DNA from 2 places in the Streptomyces sp. NPDC053493 genome. Region 1 is predicted to be linked to the other one. Evidence: riboswitches for the same ligand, from Rfam matches in the RefSeq annotation. Region 1 holds a riboswitch; the other holds the start of a gene.
What was found. Region 1 has a riboswitch for ZMP and ZTP ahead of glyA (serine hydroxymethyltransferase). Riboswitches for the same ligand answer to the same signal wherever they lie in the genome.
Positions count from the first base shown of each region.

Region 2: another riboswitch for ZMP and ZTP. It lies ahead of ACIGO8_RS28945 (bifunctional 5,10-methylenetetrahydrofolate dehydrogenase/5,10-methenyltetrahydrofolate cyclohydrolase); the one in region 1 lies ahead of glyA (serine hydroxymethyltransferase).

Region 1 covers NZ_JBITXS010000001.1:921,758-927,014, reverse strand. The annotation lists gene rocD (ornithine--oxo-acid transaminase) at 56-1,261, opposite strand; ZMP/ZTP riboswitch at 1,369-1,459, shown strand; gene glyA (serine hydroxymethyltransferase) at 1,534-2,805, shown strand; gene ACIGO8_RS04160 (hypothetical protein) at 2,998-3,783, opposite strand; gene ACIGO8_RS04155 (RNA polymerase sigma factor) at 3,770-4,414, opposite strand; gene trpS (tryptophan--tRNA ligase) at 4,432-5,257, shown strand, end outside.
Region 2 covers NZ_JBITXS010000012.1:164,109-169,365, forward strand. The annotation lists gene ACIGO8_RS28930 (MerR family transcriptional regulator) at 142-1,074, opposite strand; gene ACIGO8_RS28935 (maleylpyruvate isomerase family mycothiol-dependent enzyme) at 1,137-1,898, shown strand; gene ACIGO8_RS28940 (hypothetical protein) at 2,012-2,830, opposite strand; gene ACIGO8_RS28945 (bifunctional 5,10-methylenetetrahydrofolate dehydrogenase/5,10-methenyltetrahydrofolate cyclohydrolase) at 2,952-3,818, opposite strand; ZMP/ZTP riboswitch at 3,848-3,954, opposite strand; gene ACIGO8_RS28950 (GAF domain-containing protein) at 4,100-5,257, shown strand, end outside.

The sequences.
Region 1 (5,257 bases):
GGCCGGGACCACGAGCCGGGCGCCGGAGGCGCGGCCCGCGGTCCCGGCGGCGGCGTCAGGCGGAGAGCACCGAGCGGAGCTGCTCCAGGCCCCAGTCCAGGTCCTCCTTGCTGATCACCAGGGGCGGCGCGATGCGGATCGTCGAACCGTGGGTGTCCTTCACCAGGACGCCGCGCTCCATCAGCCGTTCCGAGATCTGCCGGCCCGTGCCCTTCGCGGGCACGATGTCCACGCCCGCCCACAGGCCGCGCCCCCGCACCGCCTCCACCGCGCCGCCGCCCACCAGGAGGCCCAGCTCCGCGTGCAGGTGCTCGCCCAGTTCGGTCGCCCGCTGCTGGTACTCGCCCGTCCGCAGCATCGCGATCACCTCCAGGGCCACCGCGCAGGCCAGCGGGTTCCCGCCGAACGTCGACCCGTGCTCGCCCGGCCGGAACACCCCGAGCACGTCACGGTCCGCGACCACCGCCGACACCGGCACCACGCCGCCGCCCAGCGCCTTGCCCAGGATGTAGACGTCCGGCACCACGCCCTCGTGCTCGCACGCGAAGGTCTTCCCGGTGCGGCCCAGACCCGACTGGATCTCGTCCGCCATGAACAGCACGTTCCGCCGGGCCGTCAGCTCCCGCACCCCGCGCAGATAGCCGGCCGGCGGCACGAGCACGCCCGCCTCGCCCTGGACCGGTTCCAGGAGCACCGCCACCGTGTTCTCGGTGACCGCCGTCTCCAGCGCGGTCAGGTCCCCGTACGGCACGATCTCGAAGCCCGGCGTGTACGGCCCGAAGTGGTCCCGCGCCTCGTGGTCCGTGGAGAAGCTGACGATCGTGGTGGTGCGGCCGTGGAAGTTGTTGCCCGCCACGACGATCTTCGCGTGCCCGTCCGGCACGCCCTTCACCTCGTACCCCCACTTCCGGGCCGTCTTCACCGCCGTCTCCACGGCCTCCGCCCCGGTGTTCATCGGCAGCACCATCTCCTTGCCGCACAACTCGGCGAGCGAGGCGCAGAAGTCGGCGAAGCGGTCGTGCTGGAAGGCGCGCGAGGTGAGCGTCACCCGCTCCAGCTGCGTCCGCGCGGCATCGATCAGACGCCGGTTGCCGTGGCCGAAATTGAGCGCCGAGTACCCGGCGAGCATGTCGAGGAACCGGCGTCCCTCGACATCGGTCATCCACGCCCCCTCGGCGGAGGCGACGACCACGGGCAGAGGATGGTAGTTGTGGGCGCTGTGCGCGTCCGCGGCAGCGATCTCGTCTTGCGTCTTCGACACGGGATCTCCGTTCGTCCTGCGGCCTGGGGCTGGTGTGGCTCCCTTTCTTATCGTCGCTCGGATGCCGGACGGGGAAACCTGTGTGACGGCGCGCCCGCTACTCTGGAAACACGCGCGGCGACTGGCGTACGGGGAACCGACCCCGGGGGAGCCGTGCGCGGCAGACCACACGAGATGCCGCCCGCCTGGGCATCACGGGACACGGAGATTCCCGGTCCCGTGTGGTGCCGCAGGCATCCGCACCGGGACCCCTGCCCGGAGGAACACACGCCATGACCCTTCCCGCCCCGCACCATCCCGCCCTCTTTGCCGCCGACCCCGAGCTCGCCGCGCTCGTCGGCGCCGAGGAGCGGCTCCAGGCCGAGACGCTGCGGCTCATCCCCAGCGAGAACTACGTCTCCGCCGCCGTCCTCGAGGCCTCCGGCACCGTGCTGCAGAACAAGTACAGCGAGGGCTACCCGGGCCGCCGCTACTACGAGGGCCAGCAGAACATCGACCAGGTCGAGACCCTCGCCGTCGAGCGCGCCAAGGCCCTCTTCGGCGTCGACCACGCCAACGTCCAGCCCTACTCCGGCTCTCCGGCCAACCTCGCCGTCTATCTCGCCTTCGCCCGGCCCGGCGACACCGTGATGGGCATGGCCCTGCCCATGGGCGGCCACCTCACCCACGGCTGGGGCGTGTCCGCCACCGGCACCTGGTTCCGCGGTGTCCAGTACGGCGTACGCCAGGACACCGGCCTCATCGACTTCGACCAGGTGCGCGAGCTGGCCCTCGCCGAGCGCCCCAAGGTGATCTTCTGCGGCGGCACCGCGCTGCCCCGCACGATCGACTTCGCCGCCTTCGGCGAGATCGCCCGCGAGTGCGGCGCCGTGCTCGTCGCCGACGTCGCCCACATCGCCGGCCTGATCGCCGGCGGCGCCCACCCGTCGCCGGTCCCGCACGTGGACGTGATCTCCACGACCACCCACAAGACCCTGCGCGGCCCGCGCGGCGCCATGCTGATGTCCCGCGAGGAGCACGCCAAGGCCCTCGACAAGGCGGTCTTCCCGGGCCTCCAGGGCGGCCCGCACAACCAGACCACCGCCGCGATCGCCGTCGCCCTGCGCGAGGCGGCCCAGCCCTCCTTCCGTGACTACGCCCACGCGGTCGTCGCCAACGCCAAGGCCCTCGCCGAGGCACTGCTCGCCCGTGGCTTCGACCTGGTCTCCGGCGGCACCGACAACCACCTGATCCTGATGGACCTCACTCCCAAGGAGGTCCCCGGCAAGGTCGCGGCCAAGGCCCTCGACCGGGCCGGGATCGTCGTCAACTACAACACCGTGCCCTACGACCCGCGGAAGCCCTTCGACCCGTCCGGCGTCCGCATCGGCACTCCTTCCCTCACCTCCCGGGGCCTGGACGTCTCGCACATGCCGCAGGTCGCCGACTGGATCGACCGCGGTGTCGCCGCGGCCGGCAAGGGCGACGAGGAGGCCCTCGCCGTCATCCGCGCCGAGGTCGCCGACCTGATGTCCGCCTACCCGGCCCCCGGCCTCCCCGCCTAGCCCCTCCCGGGGCGCGGAGGCCGCCGCCTCCCGCCCCGGAGCGTCCCACCCGGCTGTCTGCCGGGCCGCCCGGCCAGCCACCCGGCCGTCTGCCGGGCCGGCCGGCTGGTCGCCCGCCCGCCCGCGGCGTCCGCCGTCCGCCCGCGGCCTCCGCGCCCGCCCGGCCGCCCGCGCGGCCGGCGGGCCCGCGGCTCACGGCACCGACGTCGCGATGCGTATCGCCTCCGCGCGGTCCGCCGGGCCCTCCAGACGGAGGGTCAGGGCGCCTCCGCTCCTCGTCCACAGGAGCGTGGGGCCCGACGGGCGGACCGAATGGGTCCAGGCCGCGCCGGAGGAGTCCGTCAGCGGGAAGGTCAGCAGATACGGACGGGCGAACCAGTACGCCTCCGAACCGTCCGGCAGCGACACCCACTCCGGCGGCACCCGCACCTCCTTGGCGAAGCCCATGTCGAGCCGGGCCGGGAACTCGTCCAGCCGGACCACGCCGCCGCCCTTCGTCCGCCAGCACAGGCCGATCACCCCGCGCGGCTCCGTCCCCGTCACCGCCACCGCGTCCGGCGGGCCCAGGGCCGCCGGTATCAGCGGCTCGAAGCCGGCCCGGCGCGCCGCCTCCGCGAGACCCACCGGCGCCGGGCAGCCCGGCACCCCGGCCGCGACGCCCGGCGCGGGCGGCGCCTCCGGCACGTACCGCACCGCGACTCCGCCGAAGCCCAGCCAGTCCACGACCGCGGCCCGCACCGGAGGAGTGAGCACCGCGACCATCAGCAGCCCCGACAGCGAGGCGACCAGTGCCTTCCAGCGCCGCCGCAGCCACGCCCGTCCCGGCGGCTCCGGCACCGGCTCCGGGACCGGCACCCGCTCGGCCAGGAGCTGGGCGAGCACCCGCTCGGCCATCGTCGTCCCGTCCACGTCCGGCACCTTCAGCGCGCGCCCGAGGTCCCGCAGCTCCTCCGGCAGCCCTCCGTCATCCCCGGCCATGCTCGTCACCTCCCTTCAGCTCCGTCCCCAGCCTCTTCAGCGCCCGGCTCAGCCGGGACTTCACCGTCCCGCGCGGCCAGCCCAGCGCCTCGGCCGTCTCCGCCTCGTCCAGCTCCAGCAGATAGCGGTGCACCACCACCTGCCGCTGCTCCTCGCCCAGCCCGTCGAGCGCCGCGAGCAGCCGTCCTCTCCGCTCGTGCTCCTCCGCCGCCACCGCCGGGTCCGCGCCCTCCGGTATCAGCGGCTCGCCCGCCAGCAGCTCCGCCTCCCGCCCCGCCACGGCCCGCTGCCGGCCCGCCGAGCGCAGTGTGTTCCTCGTCTCATTGGCCACGATGCTCAGCAGCCACGGCCGGAACGACGCCCCGTCCTTGAAGCCGCCCAGCGACCGATACGCCTTGAAGAACGCCTGCTGCACCACGTCCTCCGCGTCCGGGCCCGCGCCGCAGGCCACCGCGGCCCGCAGCGCCACCCCGGTGTGCGCGCGGACCAGCTCCGCGTACGCCTCGGTCTCCCCGGCGCGCACACGGGCGATCACGGCCCCCTCGTCGGCGACGACTCGGCCCCCCTCCCGGGTCCCCTCCCTCGTCCTCACACCTCTGATACACCGGCAGTCCGGGATCGGTTCCCACACCTGAGAGAATGATGAGCATGGCCTCTGAACGTCTTCGTGTGCTCTCCGGAATCCAGCCCACCGCAGGCTCGTTCCACCTCGGCAACTACCTCGGCGCCGTACGTCAGTGGGTCGCGCTGCAGGAGACCCACGACGCCTTCTACATGGTCGTCGACCTGCACGCGATCACGGTCCCGCAGGACCCGGCCGAGCTGCGCGCCAACACCCGGCTCGCCGCCGCCCAGCTGCTCGCCGCCGGCCTCGACCCGGAGCGCTGCACCCTCTTCGTCCAGAGCCACGTCCCCGAGCACGCGCAGCTCGGCTGGGTCATGAACTGCCTCACCGGCTTCGGCGAGGCCTCCCGCATGACCCAGTTCAAGGACAAGTCCGCGAAGCAGGGCGCCGACCGCGCCACCGTCGGCCTCTTCACCTACCCGATCCTCCAGGTCGCCGACATCCTGCTCTACCAGGCCCACCAGGTCCCGGTCGGCGAGGACCAGCGCCAGCACATCGAGCTGACCCGCGACCTCGCCGAGCGCTTCAACGGCCGCTTCGGCGAGACGTTCACGATCCCGGCGCCGTACATCCTCAAGGAGACGGCGAAGATCTACGACCTGCAGGACCCGACGATCAAGATGAGCAAGTCGGCGTCGACGCCCAAGGGCCTGATCAACCTGCTCGACGACCCGAAGACGACGGCGAAGAAGGTCAAGAGCGCGGTCACCGACACCGACACGGTCATCCGCTTCGACCCGGAGAACAAGGCCGGCGTCTCCAACCTGCTGACGATCATGTCCACGCTCACCTCCACCTCGGTCGCCGACCTGGAGAAGAGCTACGAGGGCAAGATGTACGGCGCTCTGA
Region 2 (5,257 bases), on a different contig from region 1:
CGGAGCGGGCCACCGGGCGGAAGGCCGGCACCGCGCCCGGCCCGGCACGCCGGCCGCCGTACGGGCGGGCGGCCGGCGTCGGGCATCGCTTGCCCGACGGCCCGGGGCCCGCCGGAGCGAGCCCCTGCCGTCCCCGCGCCGTCAGGGAGCGGTGGCGCCGGGGCGTACGGAACGGGCGAGGGAGTCCGTCAGCCACAGGTGCGACGCGCCGAGCGTCACGGGGTCGCCACCCGCGCGAGCCACGAGCTGCCAGTAGCGGCGCATCCTGGGATCGCGGTCGGCGGCGACGTGGGACAGCAGCCGGCGCCGGAAGTCCGGCGTGTCGCGGCTGCGCCGCGCCACGGCGTGGGCCTCGACGAACCGGTCGAGTCCGGGGCCTGCGCGAGGCGCCTCGCCCGCCCGGACGAACGGCTCGGCGAGCGTGCACGCTTCACCGATGCCGGCCAGCAACGCGTCCTCGTCGACGACCAGTTCGGCGTTGTCGCGCGCCATCGCTTGTAGCAGACGGATCAGTTCGCGGTCACGCGCCAGGGCGAACAGCTCGGCGAAGGCGACGACGTGCGGCGGAGTCGGGTCGGCGGGCGGCTCGGGCACGGCCATGGCCACGAAGGAGGCGAACATCGCGTCGGACACCGGGGCGGCGAACGTCCGCTTCCAGAAACCGATCAGCGTGTCCCGGGCGGCGGCGCCGTCCGCCACCGCCGCCAGCAGCTCCAGCCGTGCGGCCCGTTCGGCCGGCCCGGCCTCCTCGACCGCCCGCAGCGAGGCCCGGCGCCAGGCCAGCTCGGCGAGCCGTACGTCGAGTGCCGCGCGTTCCGCCGCGACGGCCTCGGGCAGCGAGCGTTCGCCGGCCACCACCTGCCGCACGGCGGTCAGTCCGAGGCCGAGCCCGCGCAGCCGTCGGACCAGGTCGAGGCGGTCGACGGCCGCCCGGTCGAACCTGCGGTGCCCGCCCGTGCTGCGGACGCAGTCGAGGACGCCCTCGTCGCAGTAGAAGCGGACGGTGCGCACCGGGACGCCGGTCAGCCGGGCCAGGTCGCCGATCCCGAGCGGCGACTCGTCACGCAACGGCACTTGAACCTCCACCGGACTGGAGCTCCTACCGTAACCGCGAACGAGCGAGAGGAGCCTCGGAGATGACGTCGACCCCGGACACCGCCCGGCTGGTGGCGGGACTGCGCGAGCAGACCGCCGCGTTCACGCGCGCGGCCGCCGGACGGGATCCCGGCACCGCGGTGCCCACCTGCCCGGACTGGCCGCTGCGGACCCTCGTGGCGCACGTCGGCCAGGAGCACCGCTGGACGGCCGAACTCGTGCGCCGGCGCGAGCAACTGGCCGTGCCCGACCCGTGGCAGGCCGATCCCGGCGCGCCGGACGAGTGGGCCGCATGGCTGCGCGATGGCGTGGAGGAGCTGATCGGCGCGATCCGGGAGACCGGGCCGGAGACCGGGATCCAGACGTTCTTCGGGCCGCGGCCCGCGGTCTTCTGGCTGCGCAGGATGTTGAGCGACACCGGCGTGCACCACTTCGACGCGGCGGCCGCGACGGGCAGGGTGTTCACCATCGCCGACGACCTCGCGGCCGAGGTGATCGAGGAGGGTCTCGACCTGCTGGCCGAGCCGGCGTTCGAGACGGTGAAGCCGGAGGTCGCCGGGCTGCGCGGCCGCGGCGAGCGGATCGCGCTCCGGCCGGCGGCCGGGCCGGGCTGGCTGATCACGCGGACGCCCGACGGGCCGCGGTGGGAACGCGGGCCGGGCCGGGCCGACGTGGTGGTGTCGGGTGCGGTGGCGGACCTGATGCTGGTGTGCGCACGGCGCGTTCCGCCGCACGACGAACGGGTGACGGTGACGGGCGATCGGGCGCTGTTCGATCACTGGCTGGCCCACACGGCGCTCTAGCCGCCGGGTCCGCTCAGGCGCGACCCGTCCCGCCCTGTTCCGGTCCCCCGCCCGGGTCCGGCCCGTCCCGCCCGGTTCCGGCGCGTCTCGCGCACCGCACGGGGGCGGCCGCGTCACTGCAGCGGCGCGGTGAGGTGCCGGCCGGTGGCCGAGGGCGCGGCGAGGCTGCAGGTCACCGTGTCGTCGCCGAGCAGAAAGCTGGTGCGGTACGGGTACTGGACGAAGGTCGTCCAGCGGGTGCCGAGCGGCTGCTCCGCCGCCTTGGCCCGCAGCCGTGGCCGGCACAGGGCCGCCGCCGCGTCCCGTACCGCCCGGTCGTCGGCGAAGGAGCCGGTGAGCCGCAGCCGGGCGACTACCTCGGCGTCGTGCGGCGTGTCGCAGGCCCGGCGGACGACGGTGCCGGGCGCGTCGCGGTCGATGTCGAAGCAGTCGCCGACGCGCAGCCTGTCGTACGGCGTGCCGGCGGGAGCCGCCGGTGTGCGGCGGGTGGTGGGTGTGGTCCGCGGCCGTGGGCTCGTCGTGCCGGGCCCGGCGGTGCCGGCGCCGGGCGTGCCGGTGGACGGGGCGCCGCCGGTGTGGTCCCGGCCGGTGCGGGGCGCCGGGCCGCGGTCCCGGGTGGGCGTGGGCAGCGGTGAGGGGCTCTCGCCCTGGGCCGACGGCTGCTGTCCCCGCGTACCGGCGGACGTGCCGTCCGTACCCGCGCCCGTGTTCGTACCCGCCCCGGCGCCCGGCGGCGTCGGCGTGTCGGACCCGGCGGCGGCCGGGAGGGCGGGCGTGGCGCGCGGGTCGCCGCCGTCGGTGCCGCCGCCCACGGTGAGGGCGACGGACAGCGCGACGAGCGCGGCGAAGGCGGAGACCGGCAGGACGACGACGCCCGGCCGTCGCGGTGGCCGGGCGTCGCGGGACGGGGAATCCGTCGGCGGGCGGAGCATAGGAATCAGGTTCACCCGTCCGCGCGCGTGTGGCGAGCGATACCGGTGAGTTCGGACCCGCTCGTACAGAACCGTGACAATCCCGCGGCTCGTACGAGACCCGGTACCGGTCGCCCCATGACTACCGGCCCAGGTCCAGACCCAGCTGGCGCTCGGCGGCGTCCACGGTCTGGGCGAGCAGGACGGCGATGGTCATCGGGCCGACGCCGCCCGGGACGGGAGTGATGAGGGAGGCGCGCTCGGCGGCGCTGTCGAAGTCGACGTCGCCGACGTTGCCCGGGTTGTAGCCGGCGTCGATGACGACGGCGCCGGGCTTGATGTCCTCGCCCTTGATGAACCGCGGCTTGCCGACGGCGGCGACGAGGATGTCGGCCTCGCGGACGGCGGCGGACAGGTCGGTGGTGCGGGAGTGGCAGTAGGTGACGGTGGCGTCGCGGCCCAGGAGGAGCAGGCCGGCCGGCTTGCCGAGGATGGCGCTGCGGCCGACGACCACGGCCCGCTTGCCGCTCGTTTCGACGTCGTAGGCGTCGAGCAGGCGCATGATGCCGCCGGGCGTGCAGGAGACGAAGCCGGGAAGGCCGAAGCCCATGGCGGCGAAGGACGCCATGGTGACGCCGTCGACGTCCTTCTCCGGGGCGATGGCCTCGAAGGCGGCGCGCTCGTCGATGTGCGGTCCGACCGGGTGCTGGAGCAGGATGCCGTGGACCTCGGGGTCCTCGGAGAGCGCGGTGATCGCCGCGACCAGCTCCTCGGTGGTCGTCTCGGCGGGCAGCTCGACGTGCCGGGACCGGATTCCGGCCTTCGCGCAGCGGTTCTGCTTCATCTTCACGTACGTGACGGAGGCCGGGTCGGCGCCGACGAGGACGGTCGCGAGACAGGGAGTGGTGCCGGTGCGGCGGGTGATGTCGGCGGCGCGGGCCGCGGTCTCCTCGACCGTGCGGCGGGCGAGCGCGGTGCCGTCCATGAGGCGTGCGGTGCTGGTGGACATGGGCCACTCCTGGGCGTCGAGGAGGAACGGTGGATCGCCCAGGCGCACGGCTGCGACACGGTCGCGCGCGGTACGCGCGTCCGCCGGGCCGCTCCCCGGTGGTGATCCACCTCAAGCGCCAGTCACGGCCCGGGCTCCACTCTACGTGACGGGTGCGGGCCGGACGCGGGGCGGGTACCGGCCAGGACGGGCGGGCGGGCGCGTCCGTGCGCTTGTCGGCGGGATCGGGGGCGCACCACGATGACGTCCTCGGGACGGACGACCTCGACGGGGAGGCCGAGTTGAGCGATGCCAGCCGTGCGCCGGGCACCGACACGGGCACCGGACCCAGGAGCGGGACCGGGCGTGGGACCGGCTCCGGGGCCGGGGCCGGGCGGCGCGGGGCCCGGCCGGACGGCCCGGCCGCGGTCCGTCCTCTGGTCGCCGACTCCTGGCGGCGTTCCGTACGGGCGCGGGTGAGTCCGGAGGGCGCGGCGCCGGTCGAGCTGGACGAGGAGGAGCTGGCCGGGCACCGGGAGGAGCACCCGCTGGCGGCGGCGATGCCGGTGATCCGGGAGCTGATGGGCGCCGACGCGCGGGACGGCGAGCATCTGCTCGCGGTCTGCGACGCCGCGGGCCGGATGCTGTGGGTGGAGGGGCATCCCGGGACGCTGCGGAAGGCCCGCGGGATGAACTTCGTGGCCGGCGCGCGCTGGTCGGAGGCGGCGGCCGGGACGAACGCGCCCGGCACGGCCCTCGCCGTCGACCGCCCGGTGCAGGTGTGCGCGGCGGAGCACTTCCGGCTGCCGGTGCGGTCCTGGACCTGTGCCGCGGCGCCCGTGCACGACCCGCACAGCGGGCGGCTGCTCGGGGCGGTGGACATCACCGGCGGGGACGGGCTCGCACATCCGCACAGCCTGGCGTTCGTGCAGGCGGTGGCGCGGGCCGCCGAGTCGCAGCTCGCCCTGGTGGCGCCCGCGCCGGCCGCCGGCCGGCCGCGGCTGACGGCGCTCGGCCGGGACGAGGCGTTGCTGCATCTGGGCGCGGGGCGGCGGCTGCGGCTGAGCCGCCGGCACAGCGAGATCCTGGTGATCCTCGCGCAGCGGCCGGACGGCGTCGGCGGCGACGAGCTGCTGACCCTGCTGTACGAGGACGAGTCGGTCACTCCGGTCACGCTGCGGGCGGAGCTGTCCCGGCTGCGGAGCCTGCTCGGGCCGACGCCGCTCGGACCGGACCTGCTCGCCTCCCGCCCGTACCGGCTGACCCTGGCCGTGGAGGCGGACTTCGCGAGGGTGGACCGGCGGGTCGGTTCGGGGGCGCTGGCGACGGCGCTCGGGGAGTACGCGGGTCCGCTGCTGCCCGGTTCGTGCGCGCCCGCGGTCGTACGGCTGCGGGAGCGGCTCGCCGGGCGGCTGCGGGCGGCGCTGGTGGAGCGGGGCGATCCGGGGCTGCTCGCCGAC